Regions from separate parts of the Pedococcus sp. P3_C7 genome, predicted to be linked through region 3. Evidence: riboswitches for the same ligand, from Rfam matches in the RefSeq annotation. Region 3 holds a riboswitch; each other region holds the start of a gene.
What was found. A riboswitch is a leader RNA that binds a small molecule or an ion and turns the genes downstream of it on or off. The one in region 3 is predicted to bind S-adenosylmethionine.
Positions count from the first base shown of each region.

Region 1 (7,694 bases), on a different contig from region 3:
CTGCGCGACTCGACGGCGGCCATCGCGATCCGGGTGGCCTCGGCGACGTCCTGTTCCGGCACGTCGCGGGTCTCGCCCGGGACGGGTTCGAGCTCGCCGTCCCTGGTCACCACCCACGCTGCCACCGGCTGCCATCCCGTGTGCCGTGCCACGTCCTTGAGGATCGTGGGGATGACCTCGGCCAACGTCGTCGCGTCGTTGGCCGCGGTTGCCATGGACGTGAGCAGGGCCAGGGCCTGTTCCGCGTCCTTGCTCTCGGTGATGTCCTGGGAGGTGCCGCCCATGCGCAGGGGGGCTCCGGTGACCTCGTCGCGGGTGAGGCGGCCACGGCCACGGATCCAGCGCAGGGAGCCGTCGCTGTGGAAGATGCGCGCGTCGAACTCGAACTCGCCCGTCTCCTCCAGGGCGCGCCGGACCACCTCGGCCACGGCGTCCCGGTCGTCGGGGTGCATCCGGTCGAGGAAGCCCTGGTAGTTGGGGACGAAGCCGGAGTCGGGCTCCACGCCGTAGATGCGGTAGAGCTCGTCGGACCACGCCACGACGTCGCTGCCGACGTCCCATTCCCAGCTGCCGATCTTGGCGATGTGCTGCGCCTCGGCCAGCTGCGTCTCGCGCCGTTGCAGGGTCTCGATCAGCCGTCGCTGATCGCTGTACTCGGTCACCCGGTGCAACCATCCGACGTGGTTGCCGTCGTCGTCCCTGATCGGGGTGTGGCTGACCAGTGCCCAGAACCGCTCGCCGTTCTTGCGCAGCAGGCTGCACTCGAGGTTGCTGCCGGGGGCGCTGCTGCCCTGCAGTCCGCTCAGGTGTTCGGCGAACTGGGCCTGGCCGGTCGCGTCCAGGGTCTCGAAGACGGACAGCCCGTCCATCTCGTCGACCGTCCTGCCCAGCATCTCCGCAAGTCGTGGGTTCGCGAGCACGGTCCTGCCCTCGGCGTCGAAGACCCACAGGCCGTCGGGCGACGCCTCGACCAGCCAGCGGCTCAGGTCGCCGAGGTCTGCCTTGCCGCCCAGGGTCCCGAGGTCGCTCGCACCTGCGGTACGTCCACGGGCGCCTGGGTCGAGGGGCTGCGGATGCTGCACGCAGTGATCTTCCTTCATCAGCCGCAAAGAAGCGCCCTCAAACACTCAATTCGGCCCAGATCCTGCACCACCAAGCCGCTGAACGACCACAGCGGAGCTGCTCTATCGAGGGGGATGGAGGGGTACCTCGAGGACCTGGGGCTTCTCGGGTGGTGGCCAGGGGCGGGGTCGAACCGCCGACCTTCCGATTTTCAGTCGGACGCTCGTACCAACTGAGCTACCTGGCCGTGGGTGCATGTGCGTGATGGTGACCATGCAATCCAGAACATGCGATCGCGGCGGTCTCGTGCCGAAGCCCGGGGGACCGTCGCGACTGCAGGATCATAGCCGATCCGTGCTGCCCCCTCACAACCGACGGCCATCGCGGAATGGCCCCGCGTGCAACCACGACTTCCTGCGCGGCCTGGGTGCCGAGCCGGTGACGTATGCCGCTGGGCTGGCCGAGCACGAGTGAGCTCGGCCCGTCGGCACGAAGGGCAGCCGCGCAACGGATTCCGTGCGTGGGAGCTCTTTGTCGTCCCACCATGCGAGAGACATATCCTACTTATTTGATAGGCAATGGAGGAGCCGCTACCTTCGACGCAGGTCATGAGCTCCAGTGACAAGCCCCGGCTCGCTGGACGGCAACCCTCCCACTCGCGGTGGGGTGCTCCGGGTGAAGACCAGGTGGCAGTCGAACGACCGCCGCAAGCGCGAGGCTCGAGCCTCATCCGAGGACGGAAACCCATGAAGGACAACGGATCCAGGCAGGCAGCCGATCGCTCCTGCCGACCCGTCCTGCGCAGGCACATCGACCTGCTCAGGGTTTCCAGCGCGCTCTGTCGCCCCTGACGCGCGCCCTCGTCGTTCGTCGGCTTCAGCCGGTCTCTGACCTGCGCTCGTAGGTCTGTTCGGCACCTGCTGCCTCGAAACCCATTCTCCTCCAACGGTTCTGCGCCTCGGCGCGGGACCGGCGATTCCCCTTGCCCGAAAGGATCCACCCATGGCTGTCATTGCCACGATCTCCAGCAGTCCCTCCCTCTCCTCCAAGACCGACGCCGTCCTCTCCGACATCGCGAGACAGCTCCAACGCGCCGGCCACGTCGTCGTCCCGATCGTGTTGCGGGACCTGCCGGCCGGCCCACTCCTGCGCGGGGACGCCCATGACCCCGACGTGGCCCGCGCCGTGGCTGCGCTCGAGGCGGCAGACGCGGTCGTCGTGTCCACCCCGGTCTACAAGGCGGCCTACGGCGGCCTGCTCAAGACCTTCCTCGACCTGCTGCCGCAGTTCGCGCTGCGGGGCAAGGTCGTCCTGCCGGTGGCCACCGGCGGCACGCCCGCCCACGTGCTGGTCGTCGACTATGCCCTCCGCCCCGTCCTGGCGAGCCTGTCGCCGAGCAGCATCACCCCGGGCTGGTTCGTCCTGGCCGACCACGTGAGGCTCGTCGACGGGGGTGAGGCCTTCCTCGACGAGGCTGCCCTGCGCCCGCTGCGCGAGGTCACGACCGTCTTCCTCGACACCGTGGCAGGACGCTCGCTGGTCACCGCGGGTGCCGTGCTCCGCGAGGCGGTGGCCTGATGCGCACGATCCGTGGTTCCTTCACCGCGAGCCGGGCGCTGGTCGCCTCGCTGGCGGCGGCCCTGCCACTCGTCCTGGTGTCCGGCTGCTCGCTCCCGTCGAGCGAGGCCAGCACGTCCGCGAAGGACAAGGGGCCGGTGACCATTCGCTACCAGGGGTGGGCCAACTCGGTGTCGCTACCCGAGCTCGCCTCCGACCTGGGCTACTTCCCCACCCTCAAGCTCAACTGGGTCGGCAACACCACCAGCGGTCCCCAGGACATCCAGTCCGCGGCCACGGGGCAGACCGACTTCGGCGGTGCGTTCTCCGGCGCCGTGGTCAAGCTCATCGGCGCAGGCGCCCCGGTCAAGGCCGTCATCAACTACTACGGCGAGGACGCCAGGACGTTCAACGGCTTCTACGTCAAGAACGACAGTCCGATCCGGACCCCGCACGACCTGATCGGCAAGAAGGTCGCTGTCAACACTTTGGGGGCGCACGCCGAGGCGGTCATCGACACCTACCTGAAGAAGAACGGCCTCACGCCGGAGGAGATCAAGCAGGTGCAGCTGGTCCCACTGCCCCCCAACGACACCGAGCTGGCCGTCCGGCGTGGGCAGGTCGACGTCGGCACCCTCTCGGGGGTCCTGCAGGACCACGCCATCGCCACGGGTGGGCTGCGGTCGCTGTTCAGCGACTACGAGCTGTTCGGCGCCTTCAACGGTGGTCAGTACGTCCTACGGGACGACTTCATCGCCAAGCATCCGGCGGCAGCCAAGGAGTTCGTCACCGGGGTCGCCAAGGCGATCGAGTGGGAGCGCACGAGCTCTCGCGAGACCGTCATCACGCGGTTCACCACCATCATCGAGAAGCGTGGTCGCAACGAGAAGACCGACAACCTCAAGTTCTGGAAGAGCGTGGGAGTCGCCAGCAAGGGCGGCTTGATCAGTGACCAGGACTTCACCCGCTGGGAGCCGTGGCTCGTCGACAGCGGGGTCCTCGAGCAGGGCGCGCTCAAGCCCCGCGACCTCTACACCAACGACTACAACGGGCTCGCGTCGAAGGCGTCCTCATGAGTGCCCACATCGAGCTGCGTGGCGTGACCAAGGAGTTCGCGCTCCGCCCGACCAGGGACCAGCCGCAAGCACGCCCGCTGGTCGCGCTGGACGACGTGTCCCTGGAGGTGCCACGCGGTGAGTTCCTCACGCTGGTCGGACCGAGCGGGTCGGGCAAGACCACCTTGCTCGACCTCCTCGGCGGGCTGAGCCGCCCCACGAGCGGCAGCGTCCTCGTGGACGGCGCCGAGGTGACCGGTCCCGGTCTCGACCGGGGCATCGTCTTCCAGCAGTACGCGCTCTTTCCCTGGCGGACCACCCTCGCCAACGTGACGTTCGGCCTCGAGCAACGGGGACTGAGTCGCCGCGAGCGCACCGAACGGGCCCGCGAGAACCTGGCCCTCGTGGGGCTCGAGGGGTTCGAGGACCGCTACCCCCACGAGCTCTCCGGTGGGATGAAGCAGCGGGTCGCGATCGCCCGGAGCCTGGCCTACCAACCCGGGATCCTCCTCATGGACGAGCCGTTCGCGGCCCTTGACGCGCAGACCCGTGAACAGCTGCAGGACGAGCTGCTGCGGATCTGGCGAGCCACCGACACGACGGTCGTGTTCATCACCCACGGCATCGAGGAGGCGGTCTACCTCGGCCAGCGCGTGGCCGTCCTGAGCGCCCGCCCCGGGCGTCTCAAGGCCCTCGTCGACGTCGACCTCGGCGACCGCGAGTCCACCACGGACCTGCGGTCGGACCCCCGCTTCGTGCACTACCGGCACGAGGTCTGGACGCTCCTGCACGACGAGGTGCGCCGCGCCCAGGACGCCGGTCACCTCAAGATCCAGCCCGACGGCACAGAGAAGGCAGCCTGATGAGCACCGCAACCCTGGACCCAGGTCGTGATCTGACAGCGCCGACGCAGCCCGGCCCGGCACCCGAGGCGAGCGTGGCTCGGCGGGCTGCCACGCGGCATACCTGGTGGGGTGCCGTCGCGCGCCGCCTCGGGCGGGGGACGCGCAGGTCTGCGGCCGTCGTGCTCTTCCTGCTGTTGTGGGAGTTCGGCACGCAGTACCTGCTCGACCCCGCGCGCAAGGTGTTCCTCCCGCCTCTGCACGAGGTGCTCCAGGCGTGGTGGGGACTGGTCCAGAGCGGCCAGCTCCAGCAGCACGTCGCGGCCAGCCTGACCCGGTCGGTGATCGGGTTCAGCGTCGCGGTCGTCGCGGGCATCGGGCTGGGACTCGTGGTGGCGTGGTACGACGGCCTGCGCGAGTTCCTCACGCCGCTGCTGGAAGCCTTCCGCAACACGGCCGCCCTCGCGCTCCTGCCGGTCTTCGTCCTACTGCTCGGGATCGGGGAGACGAGCAAGATCTCGATCGTCGCGTACGCGAGCTTCTTCCCGGTGCTGCTCAACACGATCGCCGGGGTGCGCACGGTCGACCCGCTCCTCGTCAGGGCCGCCCGGTCGCTGGGGCTGGGCAGCCTGAGGCTGTTCCAGAAGGTGGTCCTGCCCTCCGCGGTGCCCACCATCTTCACGGGCGTCCGGATGGCGGGCACGGCCTCGATCCTGGTCCTCATCGCCGCCGAGATGGTGGGCGCGAAGGCGGGGCTGGGCTACCTGATCGTCAACGCCCAGAGCAGCTTCCAGATCCCGGACATGTATGCCGGCATCCTCACCGTCTCGCTGTTCGGGCTCCTCGTGAACACCGTCCTCGTCCGGCTGGAGCGGCACTTCTCGCGCTGGCGCGTCGCTGCCGCGGCCCGCTGACCAGCACCCCAGATCCGTTGAAAGGAAAGCTGAACCATGTCCACTGAACCCCGAGAGCTCCATCTCAACGCCTTCATCATGTCGACCGGCCACCACGAGGCCGCCTGGCGACACCCTGAGGTCGAACCCGCCCGCGCGCTCACGCTGCAGCACTACGTCGACATCGCCAGGACGGCCGAGCGCGGCCTGCTCGACTCGGTCTTCTTCGCCGACGGAGTGGCGCTGCACGGCAACGTGAAGCACAACACGCACAGCGCCTTCGAACCGCTCACCCTGCTCTCGGCCCTGGCCGCCTCGACGACCCACGTCGGGCTCATCGCGACCGCGTCGACGACCTACAACCATCCCTACACACTGGCTCGCGCGTTCGCCTCGCTCGACCACCTCAGCGGTGGGCGGGCCGGGTGGAACATCGTCACGAGCGCCGGGCAGGACGAGGCGCGGAACTTCGGGCTCGAGGGTCGCCCCGACCACGAGGCGAGGTATGCGCGGGCCACCGAGTTCGTCCAGCTCGCCCAGGCGCTCTGGGACTCCTTCGACGACGAGGCCGTCATCGCCGACAAGGTGTCGGGCATCTACGCCGACACCGACCGCATCGCTCCGATCGACCACAAGGGCCCGCACTTCGAGGTGCGCGGCCCACTCAACATCCGCCGGCCCGTGCAGGGCTACCCCCTCCTGGTGCAGGCGGGGTCGAGCGAGTCGGGCAAGGAGTACGCGGCCCGCTTCGCCGAGGCCGTCTTCACCGCGCAGCAGACGCTCGAGGAGGCGCAGGCGTTCTACGCCGACCTCAAGGGCCGGCTCGCCGCCCACGGTCGGCGCCCGGAAGCCCTGCTCATCCTCCCTGGCATCAGCCCCGTCGTCGGGCGCACCGAGGAGGAGGCCAAGGAGAAGGAGGCCGAGCTCAACGCCCTGATCAACCCGGCATACGGGCTGGCGCAGCTCTCGACCATGCTCGACCACGAGCTGACCGAGGGCGACCTCGACGGACCACTGCCGCCCGTGGCGGTGGGCACGGAAGGCAACCAGAGCCGCAAGCAGCTGATCCTCGACCTGTCCGAGCGCGAGGGCCTCACGGTCCGCCAGCTCATCGAGAGGCTGGCCGGCGGGCGCGGCCACCGGGTGTTCGCCGGGACGGCCGTGCAGGTCGCCGACCAGATCCAGGAGTGGTTCGAGCAGGGGGCAGCCGACGGGTTCAACGTCATGCCGCCGACGCTGCCGGGCGGTCTGGACGACTTCGTCGACCTCGTGGTCCCCGAGCTGCAGCGTCGGGGCCTGTTCCGCACCGAGTACACGGGCAGGACGCTGCGCGACCACTACGGCCTGCCCCGGCCGGCCAACCCCAACACCGAGCACGCCCTCACCACGAAGGAGCACGCAGCATGACCGCCATCGCGACCGACCGGGACGTCCGCAAGATCACCGGACGGATCGGCGCCGAGATCGTCGGCGTCGACCTCACCTCCGACCTCGACGCCGAAACCATCCAGTTCCTCAACCAGGCTCTGCTGGAGCACAAGGCGCTCGTCTTCCGCCGTGCCCCGCTCACCGACGATCAGCAGGAACGGTTCGCCGCGCACTTCGGCCCGCTCACGACGGCGCACCCCACGGTCGCGTCGGCGCCGGGCGCCCCGCGGATCCTTCCCGTCGACAGCGAGAAGGGGGCGGCCAACCACTGGCACACGGACGTCACCTTCGTCCAGGCGCCACCGAAGGCGACCACCCTGTCGAGCAAGGTGGTCCCACCCCACGGCGGCGAGACGCTGATCGCCAACACCGGTGCGGGCTACCGCGACCTGCCCGAGCCGTTGAGGCTGCTGGCCGACTCGCTCTGGGCGATCCACACCAACGACTACGACTACGCCGAGCCGGAGGAGTCCCTCGACGACCAGGCCAGGGAGAACCGTGCTGAGTTCACCTCCACCGCCTATCGGACCGCCCACCCGGTCGTCCGCGTGCACCCCGAGACGGGGGAGAAGGGGCTCTACCTCGGCGGCTTCGCCCAGCGGCTGGTCGGGCTGTCCGCCGCGGAGAGCCGGGACCTGATCCGGCTGTTCCAGTCCTACATCACGCGCCCCGAGAACGTCGTGCGTGTCGCCTGGGAGCCGGACCAGCTCGTCATCTTCGACAACCGGATCACCCAGCACTACGCGATCGACAACTACGACCACCTGCCGCGCCGCCTCCACCGGGTCACGGTCGCGGGCGACGTGCCGGTGGGGCTGACGGGGGAGAAGAGCAGGGTGATCGAAGGGGACGCGTCG
Region 1 covers NZ_JBFUHC010000007.1:4,355-12,048, reverse strand. Annotated here, with positions in the region: gene AC1DS4_RS10640 (response regulator) at 1-1,082, opposite strand, end outside; tRNA gene AC1DS4_RS10635 (tRNA-Phe) at 1,233-1,309, opposite strand; SAM riboswitch class IV at 1,667-1,781, shown strand; gene ssuE (NADPH-dependent FMN reductase) at 2,065-2,640, shown strand; gene AC1DS4_RS10625 (ABC transporter substrate-binding protein) at 2,640-3,695, shown strand; gene AC1DS4_RS10620 (ABC transporter ATP-binding protein) at 3,692-4,537, shown strand; gene AC1DS4_RS10615 (ABC transporter permease) at 4,537-5,430, shown strand; gene AC1DS4_RS10610 (LLM class flavin-dependent oxidoreductase) at 5,467-6,816, shown strand; gene AC1DS4_RS10605 (TauD/TfdA dioxygenase family protein) at 6,813-7,694, shown strand, end outside.
Region 1: linked by a shared signal. The riboswitch ahead of ssuE (NADPH-dependent FMN reductase) and the one ahead of metX (homoserine O-acetyltransferase MetX) in region 3 are both predicted to bind S-adenosylmethionine.

Region 2 (7,694 bases), on a different contig from region 3:
CACGAGGACCACATCGGCGCGGTGCCCTACCTGCTCAAGCTGAAGCGCGACATCCCGATCGTGGGGTCGATGCTGACACTGGCGCTCATCGAGGCCAAGCTCAAGGAACACCGGATCACGCCGTACACCCTCGGGGTCAGAGAGGGGATGCGCGAGAAGCTGGGCGTCTTCGACTGCGAGTTCGTGGCGGTCAACCACTCGATCCCGGACGCCCTCGCGGTGTTCGTCCGGACACCCGGCGGAACGATCCTGCACACCGGTGACTTCAAGATGGACCAGCTGCCGCTCGACAACCGGCTCACCGACCTGCGCGCGTTCGCGCGGCTGGGGGAGGAGGGCGTCGACCTGTTCATGACGGACTCGACCAACGCCGAGGTGCCCGGCTTCACGACGCCGGAGAAGGACATCGCGCCGGCCATCGACAAGGTCTTCCGCGACGCGGAGCGCCGGATCATCGTGGCCTGCTTCTCCTCGCACGTGCACCGCGTCCAGCAGGTGCTCAACGCCGCCGAGACGGCCGGCCGCAAGGTCGCCATGGTGGGCCGGTCGATGGTGCGCAACATGGGGATCGCCGCCGAGCTGGGGTACCTCCACGTGCCCGACGGCGTGCTCGTCGACGTCAAGAAGCTCGACAAGTTCCCCGACGACAAGGTCGTCCTGATCTGCACGGGGTCGCAGGGCGAGCCGATGGCGGCCCTGTCGCGGATGGCCAACCGTGACCACCGCATCGACGTGGGAGAGGGCGACACGGTCCTGATGGCCTCGTCGCTCATCCCCGGCAACGAGAACGCCGTCTACCGCATCATCAACGGCCTCATGCGGCTCGGTGTCAACGTCGTGCACAAGGGCAACGCCAAGGTGCACGTCTCCGGCCACGCCAGCGCCGGTGAGCTGCTCTACTGCTACAACATCGTCAAGCCCCGCAACGTGATGCCGGTGCACGGCGAGTGGCGACACCTCGTCGCCAACGCCGAGCTCGCGGTCCAGACCGGTGTGCCGCGCGAACAGGTCGTGCTGGCCGAGGACGGCGTGGTCGTCGACCTCGTCGACGGCGTCGCGCGCATCGTCGGGGCGGTCCCGTGCGGCTACGTCTACGTCGACGGGTCCTCGGTGGGTGAGTTCGACGAGGCGCTGCTCAAGGACCGCCGGATCCTGCGTGACGAGGGGTTCATCTCGGTCATCGTCGTGATCGACTCCGCCACGGGCAAGATCGCCGCGGGACCGGAGATCCAGGCCCGGGGTTTCGCCGAGGACGACGAGATCTTCAGCCAGGTGCGGCCCAAGATCGAACAGGCGCTCGCCGAGGCCACCGGCAACGGCGTCACCGACTCCCACCAGCTCGAGCAGGTCATGCGTCGCGCGATCGGTGGCTGGGTCGGCGGCAAGATCCGTCGCCGCCCGATGATCATCCCGGTCGTCATCCAAGCCTAGCCTGCGCCTGCTCCACCCGAGAAGGGCGCGCTTCACCCGAGAACCGTTTCCGGGTGAAGCGCACCTTTATCGGGTCACCCGATAAAGGTGCGGCAGGTGGGGCTCGGGTATGCCGCGGGGGCGGCTACCAGGGGCGCGCGAGGTCGAGCGCGCGCGGGTCGCCGACCGGCAACCACCCCTGCGGTCCGTTGACGTAGTCGGCGCGGGGTCCGTGCTCGGCGAGCTCGGCCACGGCTGACAGCAACCGCTCGACGTGCTCAGCGGTCGTGGCCAGCCCGACACTGGCGCGGACGGCGGTCGTGGACCCCACGGCGTGGGGGTCGTCGAGCAGGGCGTCGACGCACAGGTGCGCACAGAACTTGCCGTCCCGGACCCCGATGCCGTGCTCGGCCGACAGGGCCGCGGACACCAGTGACGAGTCGACCCCGTCGATGGTGAAGGTCGCCACGGCAACGCGCTCGTGGTCCGGGCTGAAGAGGGAGTAGGTCTGCACGCCGTCGATGGCGGCCAGACCGTCGAGCAGACGCTGGCCCAGCGTGCGCTCGTGCTCCTCCACCGCGTCCGCGTGCGCCCGCAGGGCATGGCACGCGGCAGCGAGGGCGATCGCGCCGATGACGTTGGGACTGCCGCCCTCGTGGCGTGCGGCCCCCTTCTGCCACACGACTGCGCGCTCGGTCACGGACTTGGTGGCGCCGCCGCCGGCGAGGTAGGGCGCCGCAGCGTCGAGCCAGTCCGCCCGGCCTGCCAGGACTCCCGTGCCGAACGGTGCGTACAGCTTGTGGCCGGACAGCACGGCGTAGTCGACACCGAGGTCGTCCAGGTCCACGCGGCGGTGGGGGGCGTACTGCGCGGCGTCGAGGACCACCCTCGCGCCCGCCTGGCGGGCGATCGCCGCCAGCTCGCGGACCGGCCAGATCTCTCCCGTGACGTTGGAGGCGCCGGCGAGCACGACCAACCGATGGCGGCCGGGGTGGTCGCGAAGCGCAGTCCGCAGGAGCGCCCTCGCGTCGCTGATGCTGCCGGGGACCGGAAGCCGGTGGGTGCGCTGGTGGGGCCACGGCAGAAGCGCGGCGTGGTGCTCGGACTCGAAGACGAAGACCTGCGTGTGGCGCGGCAGACATCGCGCCAGGAGATTGAACGAGTCGGTGCTGTTGCGGGTGAAGACGACCTCGTCGCCCTCGCGTGCCCCGACGAACGACCGCACCTCGGCCCGCGCCTGCTCGTACCAGGACGAGGTCACCCGGGAGGCCCAGCCATTGCCGCGGTGGACCGAGGAGTAGGTGCGCACCGCCGTGTCGACGGCCTTCTTGACGCTGACCAGCGCCGGCGTGGACGCCGCGTGGTCGAAGTTGGCGTAGTCCACGGCCCCGTCCAGCGTCGGCACGAGCAGCGACTCCGACACGACCGCGGGCAGCGGGCCGACCTCGCCCAGTGACCGGGCATCGGGAACAGGGCGGAGGTGGCTCTGGGTGCGGGCGTGCGCGAGGGGGGCGCTGCGACGGAAGGCTGGTGGCGGGGTGCTCGCGATCGACATGGGTAGAGCTCCTGGTCCGGGTGGGACCCGAGAGCTCCCGAGTCCGCGCTTGCCGGCTGCGGGTGCAGTCGGCCCGGTCGTCACCCGGAGCACCCCACCGCGGAGGAGGGTTGCTGGTCAGCAAGCCGGGGCTGTGCGCTGACACTCATGACCTGTCGTCGAGGGTAGCGGCACGGGTCGAGCGGGATCCAGCACGTGGGCGTGGGTTCCCGCGATCTGAGATGGCGGAAGTCCGTGACCGCCAGGTGGCCGGAGGCAGGGCCGAGCGATCTGGCGGGGCGGGTCGGCATCGCCGTCCCCACGCGACCCTTCCCCCTGTGCGCGCCTGTGCCGACGACCACTGCTGGTCGTCGGCACAGGCCCCGCCAGACGCAAGGCCCAGCGTCCCACCGGGCGTGCGCCCTGGTAAGGGCTACCTGCCCTTCGTACCCGATCGGGGAGGGCAACTCGGCCGTTCGGGCCAGGGCGATCCGGACACATTGCCTGCGGGTGGAACGCGTGTGACGCGTGTGTCCCGTGTGACCTTCGCGTAGCCTGCGGAGCATGGCGACACGTCCGTCCACCCCAGCACGATCAAATGCAGGGTCGCGCTCGTCGGGGAGCCGGGGCACCGCAACACGCCCCGCCAACCGCAAGAGCAGCACACCCCGCAAGTCCCCAGCGCGTGGCAAGGCCAGCGGTGGCGGACTGCCGCTGCCCCTGCGCGCGGTCCGCGGCACCTGGATGGGCATGGCACACGTGGCCGGCGGCGCGGTGCGCCGGGTCGGCACCAGCGCCCGTGAGCTCGAGCCCGAGCACCGACGTGACGGGCTCGGCTTCTTCCTCATCGGACTGTCGATCCTCGTCGCCGCCCGGGAGTGGTGGGCCTTCGAGGGCGCCCTCGGCGACGTCGTGCACGCCGTCGTCGCAGGCACCTTCGGACGCGTCGCCTATGCCGTGCCGCTCGCCCTGCTCTTCCTGGGCATCCGCTTCCTGCGCGCGCCGCAAGAGGACTCGGCCAACTCCCGCCTCGGTGTCGGTCTCGGCGCGCTCGCCTTCGCCGCCTCGGGGTTGGCCCACGTCGCCGCCGACATCCCCACCCCGCCCCAGGGCGCCGACGGGATGCGTGACGGTGGCGGCATCATCGGGTTCCTGGCATCCAGCCCGCTCGAGGCGGCGGTGTCGGTCTACGGCACCGTGCCGATCCTGTTGATGGTGGGCTTCTTCGGCCTCCTGGTGATGACCGCGACGCCCGTGCACATGGTCCCCACCCGCCTCGCCGAGCTGCGCGACCACCTCCTCCACCGGGGGACGGTCGACGCCGGGAAGGACCCGCTCGCCGACGCGGTCGAGGACAAGCCCAGGCGTCGTCGCCGCGTGATCGACCCGGAGGGTCCGCTCGAGGGGGACGAGGCGTTCGAGCAGGCCGCTCTCGTGGCACCCGACGGTCGGCGGTTCCGCCCCGGCGAGAAGCGCCCCACCTCGCCCGGCGTTCTGGCCCCTTCGGCGACTGCCGAAACCACCTCGCCCGCCAAGGGCCCGGCCATCGAGGTCAAGGCCGCCCTCGAGGCGCCCCCGACGACCCCGCTGCCACAGCGAGTCGAGCAGCTCGCGCTCGCCGGCGACATCACCTACACGTTGCCCGACAACGCCATCCTTGAGCCGGGTTCCCCGCACAAGACCCGCAGTGCCGCGAACGACCGCGTGGTCGAGTCGCTGAGCCAGGTGCTCGAGCAGTTCGACATCGATGCCCAGGTCACCGGCTTCAGCCGTGGACCGACGGTCACCCGCTACGAGGTCGAGCTCGGCCGTGGCACCAAGGTCGAGCGCGTCACCGCGCTCTCCAAGAACATCGCGTATGCCGTGGCCTCGGCCGACGTCCGCATCCTGTCGCCGATCCCGGGCAAGTCCGCGATCGGCATCGAGATCCCCAACGCCGACCGCGAGAAGGTCAGCCTCGGCGACGTGCTCCGCAGCCAGGCAGCGCGGGGCAACGAGCACCCGATGGTGATGGGCGTCGGCAAGGACGTCGAGGGCGGCTACGTCATCGCCAACCTCGCCAAGATGCCGCACCTGCTCGTCGCGGGCGCCACCGGCGCGGGCAAGTCCAGCTTCGTCAACTCGATGATCACCTCGATCCTCATGCGGGCCACGCCCGACGAGGTGCGCATGGTCCTGGTCGACCCCAAGCGGGTGGAGCTCACGGCATACGAGGGGATCCCGCACCTCATCACGCCGATCATCACGAACCCCAAGAAGGCCGCCGAGGCGCTCGCCTGGGTGGTGCGTGAGATGGACACGCGCTACGACGACCTCGCGCAGTTCGGTTTCAAGCACATCGACGACTTCAACAAGGCGGTCAAGGCGGGCAAGGTCAAGCCGCTGGCGGGCTCGGAGCGGGTCATCCACCCGTACCCGTACCTGCTGGTCATCGTCGACGAGCTCGCCGACCTGATGATGGTCGCGCCCCGGGACGTCGAGGAGTCGATCGTCCGGATCACGCAGCTGGCACGGGCCGCGGGCATCCACCTGGTGCTGGCGACCCAGCGCCCGTCCGTCGACGTCGTCACCGGCCTCATCAAGGCCAACGTGCCGTCGCGGATGGCGTTCGCGACCTCGTCGCTGGCAGACAGCCGGGTCGTGCTCGACCAGCCCGGTGCCGAGAAGCTGATCGGTCAGGGCGATGCGCTGTTCCTGCCGATGGGCTCCTCCAAGACGATGCGCGTCCAGGGTGCGTGGGTCACCGAGTCCGAGATCCAGCAGGTCGTCAAGCACGTGACCGGCCAGCTCAAGCCCAGCTACCGCGACGACGTCACCGTGGTGGCGGCCAAGAAGCAGGTGGACGACGACATCGGCGACGACCTCGAGCTGCTGCTCCAGGCCACCGAGCTCGTCGTGACGACCCAGTTCGGCTCGACGTCGATGCTCCAGCGCAAGCTGCGCGTCGGGTTCGCCAAGGCAGGTCGGCTCATGGACCTGCTCGAGTCCCGCGGGGTGGTGGGTCCGTCCGAGGGTTCCAAGGCGCGCGACGTGCTGATCAAGCTCGACGACCTGCCCATGACCTTGGCGCTCATGCGTGGGGACGAGGTGCCCGAGATGGAGCCGGTGTTCGACGGACAGGCGGCGGATCCTGACGACACGGGTGTCGAGCGGACGGACGAGGTCGCCCTTGCGGGTTCCGGCTACACGCCCGGTTACGCGCCCGACTCACGCTACGACAACGACCCGGTGGCGAGAGGGCTCGCCGGTCGCGAGGAAGTCGAGGAGTCCCTCGACGCCTGGGAGCTCACCGGCAGGGACTGACCAGCCCAGAGATGAAGGGCGCGGGATGAAATAGACCTGTGCCCTTCGTCGTTGCGCAGAGGTGACTGCCGCTCCCGAGACCCTGACTGACGCCACCGCCCCGACTCCGACAGCCCCGACTTCGACCGCGACCTCCACGCGCAGGCCGTCACCGCATCCCAGCACCGGTGTCCAGCCGGCCCCGACGGGCCGTTCGTACCTCCGCTTCGTCCTCGTGCTCGGCGCGTTGATCGCGATCGGTCCGCTGACCATCGACACCTACCTGCCGGCGCTGCCGTCGATCACCCGCGACCTCGCGGCGTCGGAGTCGGCCGTGCAGGGCACGCTGACCGGCATCCTGCTGGGCATGGGGCTCGGGCAGCTCCTCGTCGGGCCGCTTGCGGACGCCATCGGACGCCGCCGACCACTCATCGCCGGGCTGGCGCTGCACATCGCGGCCTCGGTGTTCTGTGCGTTCGCCCCGACCATCGAGCTGCTCACCGTCGGCCGGGCGATCCAGGGGCTGGGCAACGCGGCCGTGTCCGTGGTTGCCATGGCGATGGTGCGCGACCTCTTCGCGGGGTCGGCTGCCGCGACGATGCTGTCCCGCCTGATGCTCGTCATGGGTCTCGCGCCGGTGCTCGCCCCGACCTTGGGCGGCTTCATCCTCCGGCTCACCTCGTGGCGCGGGGTGTTCGTCATCCTCGCCGTGGCGGGTGTGCTCCTGGTGACACTGGCCAGTCTCGCCCTGCGCGAGACGCTTCCTGCGGAGCGACGCAGGCCGCTGGCCCTCCGCCCGGTGCTCAACACCTACGGCATGCTCCTGCGCGACCGCACCTTCGTCGGGCTCGTCCTCATCAGCGGCCTGATGTTCGCGACGCTGTTCTCCTACATCGGCGGCTCCTCGTTCGTGCTGCAGGACATCTACGGCCTGAGCGTGACCCAGTTCGGGCTGGCCTTCGGCCTCAACTCGCTGGGCTTCCTCACCGGGTCGCAGGCGAACCCCTTCCTGCTCAAGCGGTTCCAGCCGCGCCAGCTGGTCCGGGCGGGCGTCTCGATCGGTGCGGTCGCCGCACTGGTGCTCCTGGCGTCGGCGATCACGGGTGTCGGTGGGCTGACCACGGTCCTCGTGCCGCTCTGGTTCCTCTTGTTCGCGTGCGGTCTCACCCTGCCGAACACCCCCGCACTGGCCCTGACCCGGCACGGTGAGGCCGCGGGGACCGCTGCTGCCCTGCTCGGCGCGTCGCAGTTCGTCATCGGTGGTGTGTCCGCCCCCCTCATCGGCGCGATGGGTTCGGGCTCAGCCGTCCCGATGGCGCTGGTCATGGCGGTCACTGCCTGCCTCGCGGCCGTGGTGGCCGCCCGGACGCTGCGCGTGAGGGTCGTCACGAACTGAAGCACGCCACCTGACGACTCGGCGCCCACCCTGGGGACTCGGAGACCCTTGGGACTCGGCGCACACCCTTAG
Region 2 covers NZ_JBFUHC010000001.1:105,386-113,079, forward strand. Annotated here, with positions in the region: gene AC1DS4_RS00500 (ribonuclease J) at 1-1,431, shown strand, start outside; gene AC1DS4_RS00505 (aminotransferase class V-fold PLP-dependent enzyme) at 1,556-2,965, opposite strand; SAM riboswitch class IV at 3,006-3,118, opposite strand; gene AC1DS4_RS00510 (FtsK/SpoIIIE family DNA translocase) at 3,509-6,247, shown strand; gene AC1DS4_RS00515 (multidrug effflux MFS transporter) at 6,309-7,622, shown strand.
Region 2: linked by a shared signal. The riboswitch ahead of AC1DS4_RS00505 (aminotransferase class V-fold PLP-dependent enzyme) and the one ahead of metX (homoserine O-acetyltransferase MetX) in region 3 are both predicted to bind S-adenosylmethionine.

Region 3 (7,694 bases):
GCGCCGGGGATGTGTCCTCCGCGCATGGCGCCCTCCTGGGGGTAGTCCGGCATGTGCAGCAGCTCGCCGCTGAACTCGCCGGGGGAGCGCACGTCGACCAGCGGCCCACCGAGGTGGGCGAGCACGTCCTCCTTGAACGCGCGGATCGGCGCGTCGTCGCGCTCCACCACTGGGTATGCCGCGTCGCCGGCGAGGCTGCCCACGGCCGGGACCTCGCGGGTCAGCTCGCGACCCTCGGCCACCCACTTGGCGCGGCCGCCGTCGAGCAGCCGCACGTCCTCGTGTCCGAACAGGCTCATCACCCACAGCGCGTAGGCGGCCCACCAGTTGTTCTTGTCGCCGTAGATCACGACCGTGGTGTCTCGGCCGACACCGCGGGCCGACATGACCGCAGCGAACTGCTCGGCATCGACGTAGTCGCGCACCACCGGGTCGTTGAGGTCCTGGTGCCAGTCCAGCTTGAGCGAGCCCGGGATGTGGCCCGTGTCGTAGAGCAGCACGTCCTCGTCGGACTCCAGGACGACGATGCCGTCGGGCCCGCCGACGGCGCCGGCCTCGATCTGGTCGGCCAGCCACTGCGTGCTGACGAGCCTTTCGGGGTGGGCGTACTGGGTGAAGGTGGCGGAGGGGGAGTCAGCGGTGTCGACCATGTCCCAAGGCTAATCCCGCTGGTCACGGGGCCACATGGCAGGATGGCGGCGACCGACCGAAACCAAACCCGGAGGGGTGCTGACGTGGGCTTTCTCGGAATGGGCAAGGACGAGGCGCAGGCGAAGCCGACCTCGGCGCTCGAACAGGCGAGGGCCCCCCGCGAGGACTCGGGGATGTTCTCCGGAGCCGTGACCGGCCTGATCGAGAGCCTGCTCGACGTCGGCATCGACGGCAAGGGTCCGTTCGACTCGGCGCAGAAGGTCGCCGACGTCCGGCGGGCCGAGAAGCCCGGAGCCGAGGAGGCCGTCGACGCCGTGGTCCGAGGTCACCTCAGGCTCGCGGCCGCCGGTGGTTTCGTCACCGGACTCGGTGGGTTCGTCACGCTGCCCGTGGCGCTTCCCGCCAACGTCGTCGAGTTCTACGTCGTGGCGACCCGGATGGTGGCCGCGATCGCGTCCCTGCGCGGCTACGACATCAAGCGACCCGAGATCCGGTCGGCGGTACTGCTCACCCTCGTGGGAGCCGACGCGGACGACCTGCTCAAGAAGGCAGGCGTGGCCTCGACCGGCCGACTCGCCAACCTCGCGGCCCAGCGGCTGCCCGGGCCTGCGTTGATGGTGGTCAACAAGGCGGTCGGCTTCCGGCTGCTGTCGACCGCTGGGAAGAAGACGCTGAGCCGGTTCGGCAAGGGCGTGCCCGTCATCGGCGGTGTCGTCGGCGCGGGCCTCGACAGCTACCTGCTCAAGAAGATCGCCGACCACGCGCGTCACGAGTTCCCGCCCAGGGCCACTGGCTTCTGAGTGGCGTGCTGCGCCGGTTGGACGCAGGCTGGGGGAGGCGCCGGGAATCACCGGGGCACCCAGGTCGTTTGAACCGTGTCCGGGCCATCGTGGTACCCGGAGCCTGCGCCCTCGAACAACGGGAGTCTGACCATGGCCATGACCCGCTTCGGTGCCCTGCGCACCATCGCCACCGCAGTCCGCACCGCGACCCGTCCGGGATCGCCCGCGCTGGGTGAACGCCTGATGAGCCTGCCCCGGCTGTTCCGGGCCACCTTTCGCGGCGAGTATGCCGGGACCACCCGCGGTCGGCTCCTGATGGTTCTCGGCGCGGTGGCCTACGTCGTGTCGCCCATCGACCTGATCCCCGAGCTGGCTCTGTCCGTCTTCGGCCTCGCCGACGACGCGGTGGTGGTGTCGTGGATCGCTGCGACCGTCGTCAACGAGACCGAGTCGTTCCTGGCCTGGGAGCGCACCACGCCGGCGAGGGCGCACGAGACCGTGGAGGGCGACGTCGTCCGCTGACTCCAGCACGTCTCACTCGCTCGGTCGGGTTTTGTCGAGGGCATGGCGGGGTGTGAGGACGCCGTTGTCGCGCCGTGGCGGCGCGGAGCAGCCCCACCCCGTCGGCGTTGGTGCGCCTGTCCACAGGGCTGGCTCCGGCCCCTGACGCGATGGCCCCCGGGACGCCAGCGTTGGCCCATGAGCCAGATCAGACTGCGCGGCCCGGCCGATGTCGTCGCCGTGCTGCCCTACCAGCTCGGCTACCACCCCCAGGACTCGATCGTGCTGGTCGCCCTCCACGGTCGCAGCGTCGGGTTGATCGAGCGGATCGACCTGCCACCACCCCAGGACGCGGAGCAGGTCGGCCGCGTCCTCGTGGCTCCGCTGCTGCAGGACCGGCCCGAGGCGGTCATGCTCGTCGGCTACGAGACGGCGGCGGGCTCGAGCAGGCCCGGTCTTGACGCCGTGCGTCGCCTGGCGACCGAGGCCGACCTCGAGGTCCTGGACCGACTTGTCGTCCGCGACGGGCGCTGGTTCGCCATCGACTGCGCCGACGGATGCTGTCCGGCCGAGGGCGCGCCGGTCCCGGAGGCGGCCGACACCCCCGCCGTGGCCGAGTACGTCGGGCTCGAGATCGCGCCCCTCCCGGGTAGGTCCGCGATCGCCGACCTCGTCGCCGCGGACCCGGTCCTCGCCGAGGCGGTGGCAGCAGAGCTGGGTAGCGGCTCGGAGCCCGAGTCGGAACGCCTCGATGCTGCCCGTCGGCTCGAGGCGCTGTCGCGCTGGTCGGTGGTCTGCGACGTGACCGGTGACGCGCCCGAGGTCGCAGAGCTCGGGCCCGCCGAGGTCTGCCTGCTCGTGCGCAGCCTGGAGGACCTCGCGCTGCGCGACGGACTCGTGGCCTGGCTGTGCCCTGGTGCCCTGCCCCTGGACTCCCTGTCGCCGGACCTCGTCGACGCCTTGCGCTGCACGCTGCCGGCTCCCACCTGGCACCGCAGCCCGGGGGCAGGGCCGTCGGCCGGGGCCGGTCGCCGTCTTCTGGCGAGGTTGCAGTCCCTGGTCAGGTCGGTCCCCGACGACCACGCGGCTCCGGCGCTCACCGTGCTCGCCAACTGTGCCTGGTGGCAGGGCGACGGCGCGTTGGCCCGGACCTGCGTGGACCGGGCGCTCCGGGCGCGCCCCGACTACCGGCTGGCGCAGCTGCTCGAGCGCATGCTCGACCTCGGCGTGCGTCCCGGCAGCCACGGCGCGCAGCGCGCAGCCGAGCTGCGGTCGGGCTGACCCAAGTCCTCGCGCGCGTCACGGTCGGCGGCGACGCGTCCATCGTGCGGACGCCGCGGACACGCCGACGGCCTCCTCGTATGATGGTCGCCAGGTCATGAGTCCCAGCACCAAGCCCCGGCTTGCTGGGCGGCAACCCTCCTCGCGGTGGGGTGCCCCGGGTGAAGACCCGGCCGACCCTGACCTGGGCGGCAAGCGCGAGCGCCACAGGAGCAGTTTCGATGACCACGACCTCCCCACCACGAGCGACGTCAGGTGCCTGGCGCGACGGTGACCCGGTCGGTCGACGCCAGTTCGTCGACCTCGGCGCGATCGAGCTCGAGCGCGGTGGCGTCCTTCCCGGGGTGCGGGTGGCCTACGAGACCTGGGGTGAGCTCAGCGCCGCCGGTGACAACGCCATTCTCGTCGAGCACGCCCTCACCGGTGACAGCCACGTCGAGGGCCCGACCGGCCCTGGTCACCCGACGCCGGGCTGGTGGGACGGGCTGATCGGCCCCGGTCGGCCGCTCGACACCGACCGCTACTTCGTCGTTGCCGCCAACGTCCTGGGCGGCTGCCAGGGGAGCACCGGCCCGTCCTCGCCGGCCATCGACGGTGCCCCGTGGGGGAGCCGCTTCCCCTTCGTCACCGTGCGTGACCAGGTGCAGACCGAGGCCCTGCTCGCCGACGTCCTCGGCATCGACCGCTGGCACGCCATCCTGGGTGGCTCGATGGGCGGGATGCGGGTCCTCGAGTGGGCGGTGACCCACCCCGAACGGGTCGCGACGGCCATCGTGCTGGCCAGCACGGCATACGCCACGGCGGAGCAGATCGGCTGGTGTCAGGCGCAGCTGTTGGCGATCCGCGCGGACGGCGACTTCCACGGCGGCGACTACTACGAGCGCGGCCCCGGTCCCGAGACCGGGCTCGGGATCGCGCGGCGGATCGCGCACGTCACCTATCGCAGCGAGCTCGAGCTGCACGAGCGCTTCGGTCGCGAGCCGCAGGAGGCGGAGGACCCGTTGGGCGGTCACGGCCGCTATGCCGTCGAGTCCTACCTCGACCACCACGCCGGCAAGCTGGCCGGACGATTCGATGCCAACTCCTACGTCGTCCTCACCGAGGCGATGAACTCCCACGACGTCGGACGAGGCCGTGGGGGGGTCGCCGCGGCGCTCGCCAGGATCTCCGCTCAGGTGGCGGTGGTCGCCGTCGACTCGGACCGGCTCTACCCGCCGCGGCTGTCCCGAGAGATCGCCGACGCCGTCCCGGCGGCCCAGCTGCACACCGTGCACTCCGACTACGGCCACGACGGGTTCCTCATCGAGATCGAGCAGGTCGGGCAGATCGTGGCCCGGGTTCTCGCAGGCCCTGCCTGACGGGGGGATTTCCGGTACGGTCGGGCCCAGCGGCTGCCGTCGCCTGGTGTGCCCCGGGTCCACCACCCGGTCGCACCGCTACTCGGTCAACTGAACGTAGGAGGTCCCTGTGGCCATCGTTGTGGGATATGTGCCGACGAAGGAAGGGCGGGCGGCTCTGCGCCGGGCCGCGGACGAGGCGCTGCTACGCAAGTCCAAGCTGATCGTCATCAACTCCCAGCGCGGTGGCCGAGACTTCGACAGTGAGGAGGCGAACCGTTTCGATGCCGACCTCTCCCGCATCCAGGGCGAGCTCGACGAGGAGGGGCTGGAGCACGAGGTGCGTCAGCTCGTCCGGGGCAACGAGCCGGCCGAGGACCTGATCGCGGTGGCCGAGGAGGAGCACGCGGAGTTCATCGTCATCGGCCTGCGTCGTCGCACCCCCGTCGGCAAGCTCATCCTGGGCTCGAACGCCCAGCGCATCCTGCTCGACGCGTCGTGCCCCGTCCTGGCCGTCAAGGCCGACGCCTGAGGCGACTGTCTGCACCGGTCCGGCACGGCTCTCCATGGCTGTCCAGCGAGACATCGCGCGGTGTCGGCAGTGTGCCGATGCGTGATCTGCGGGCAACTCGTTTTACAATGTCGTCAACGAGATCTCGTCAGGGTCCAGCCCAGCCGATCTCGGCAATACTTCCACTCCCGCTGTTGTTGTCACAGACATCCTCAAGCATGGCTGTGATGACGTGCGCCGTGCCGCGAGTCCGCGACGAAAGGTAGTCCGTGTCGCCTGTGTCCAAGAAGGCTGCGAGCCCCGCACCGTCTCTTCCCCCCGAGTTCTCCCACCCCGCACTGCAGAAGCTGCTCAAGCAGGGCCGCACCAACGGCTCGGTCGACAGTGGTCAGTTGCGTGATGCCCTGGAGGGGGCCGAGATCGCACCCAAGCGGATGAAGGCTGTGCTGCGTTCCCTGGACGAGCAGGGCATCCACGTGACCCTCGACTCGGCCACCGCCTCACGCGCGGTGGCTGCGACGAGCACCCGCAAGAAGACGACGACCGCGCCGGCCAAGAAGGCGGCCGCCAAGACGGCAGTCAAGACTGCCGCACCTGCCGCCAAGTCGACGGCCAAGGCTGCGTCGCCGAAGGCCGAGTCGGCGAAGGCCACCCCCGTCAAGACTGCGACCGCCAAGACTGCGACCAGCAAGACGGCGCCGGCGAAGGCGACCACGACGAAGAAGGCCGCCGCCGCAGCCGCGGGCGAGGCAGCTCCGGCCACGAAGAAGGCCGCGACCACGAAGTCGGCAGCCAAGACCGAGGCCACGGACGCCACTGCCACGGCGGCTGACGCGGCCGGCAACGGCGACGACGAGGCGGTGCCGGCAGAGCCCACCGACGTGGTCGAGTCCGAGCTCGAGGACGTCGTCGTCGAGGACGACACCGAGGACGAGAAGAAGGACGACGAGGACGAGGGTTCCGGCTTCGTCCTGCGCGATGACGACGAGGACGACGCTCCTGTCCAGCAGGTCGTCACCGCCGGTGCCACCGCCGACCCGGTGAAGGACTACCTCAAGCAGATCGGCAAGGTCGCCCTGCTCAACGCCGAGCAGGAGGTCGAGCTCGCCAAGCGCATCGAGGCCGGGCTGTTCGCCGAGGAGCGGCTCAACTCGGGCGACAAGATCGAGATGAAGCTCAAGCGTGAGCTGTGGTGGATCGCCCAGGACGGCAAGAAGGCCAAGAACCACCTGCTCGAGGCCAACCTGCGCCTCGTGGTGTCGCTCGCCAAGCGCTACACCGGTCGCGGCATGCTCTTCCTGGACCTGATCCAGGAAGGCAACCTCGGCCTGATCCGTGCGGTGGAGAAGTTCGACTACACCAAGGGCTACAAGTTCTCGACCTACGCGACGTGGTGGATCCGCCAGGCGATCACCCGCGCCATGGCTGACCAGGCCCGCACCATCCGCATCCCGGTCCACATGGTCGAGGTCATCAACAAGCTGGCCCGCGTGCAGCGCCAGATGCTCCAGGACCTCGGGCGCGAGCCCACCCCGGAGGAGCTCGCCAAGGAGCTCGACATGACCCCGGAGAAGGTCGTCGAGGTCCAGAAGTACGGTCGCGAGCCCATCTCCCTGCACACCCCTCTCGGTGAGGACGGTGACAGCGAGTTCGGTGACCTCATCGAGGACTCCGAGGCCGTCGTCCCGGCCGACGCGGTCAGCTTCACGCTGCTGCAGGAGCAGCTCCACTCGGTGCTCGACACCCTGTCCGAGCGGGAGGCCGGTGTGGTCTCGATGCGCTTCGGGCTCACCGACGGCCAGCCGAAGACGCTCGACGAGATCGGCAAGGTCTACGGCGTGACCCGTGAGCGGATCCGTCAGATCGAGTCCAAGACGATGAGCAAGCTGCGCCACCCGAGCCGGTCCCAGGTGCTGCGCGACTACCTGGACTGACCGGCATACCTCTCCACACGAACGCCCCCCGAGACTCGGGGGGCGTTCGTCGTTCCCGCCTGTCGTCGGGGCTTGCGCTGGCCCCGCTACTCAGTGTTACTATCTACCGGTAGTCATTAACACTGAGTAGCGACGGGAGGTTCCATGGGCAAGCAGGAGACCGAGATGCTCAAGGGGACGCTGGAGGGGATCGTCCTGGCCATCCTGCTCGCTCGGCGGGCGTACGGCTACGAGATCACCGCCTGGCTGCGCGACCAGGGCTTCTCCGACATCGCCGAGGGCACCGTCTACGCGCTGCTGGTCAGGATCGAGCAGCGCGGCCTGGTCGACGTGGAGAAGGTCCCATCCGAGAAGGGCCCGCCGCGCAAGGTGTACTCGCTCAACGCGCAGGGGCGCGAGCACCTCGAAGAGTTCTGGAGGACCTGGAGCTTCCTCACCGAACGTCTCAACCAGCTCCGCAGTGAGAACGCCCAGAGCCCGGACGAAGGAGATAAGTAGGCATGGCCGCCAAGTGGATCGAGACCGTCACCGGCTCGTGGGAGCAGAAGAAGCAGTACCGGGCGTACAAGGCCCGCATCGACGCGTTGCCGGAACCGTACGGCGCTGCAGCAAAGGCCGTGCAGCGGTACCTCATGTACTACGGGGGCATCACGGACGGCACCATCGCCGTCACGATGCTGGGAGACCTCGCGGACCT
Region 3 covers NZ_JBFUHC010000013.1:166,035-173,728, forward strand. Annotated here, with positions in the region: gene AC1DS4_RS18275 (sulfurtransferase) at 1-650, opposite strand, end outside; gene AC1DS4_RS18280 (EcsC family protein) at 735-1,451, shown strand; gene AC1DS4_RS18285 (YkvA family protein) at 1,584-1,955, shown strand; gene AC1DS4_RS18290 (DUF4192 domain-containing protein) at 2,133-3,215, shown strand; SAM riboswitch class IV at 3,309-3,419, shown strand; gene metX (homoserine O-acetyltransferase MetX) at 3,437-4,573, shown strand; gene AC1DS4_RS18300 (universal stress protein) at 4,683-5,084, shown strand; gene AC1DS4_RS18305 (RNA polymerase sigma factor) at 5,333-6,997, shown strand; gene AC1DS4_RS18310 (PadR family transcriptional regulator) at 7,142-7,495, shown strand; gene AC1DS4_RS18315 (DUF1048 domain-containing protein) at 7,498-7,694, shown strand, end outside.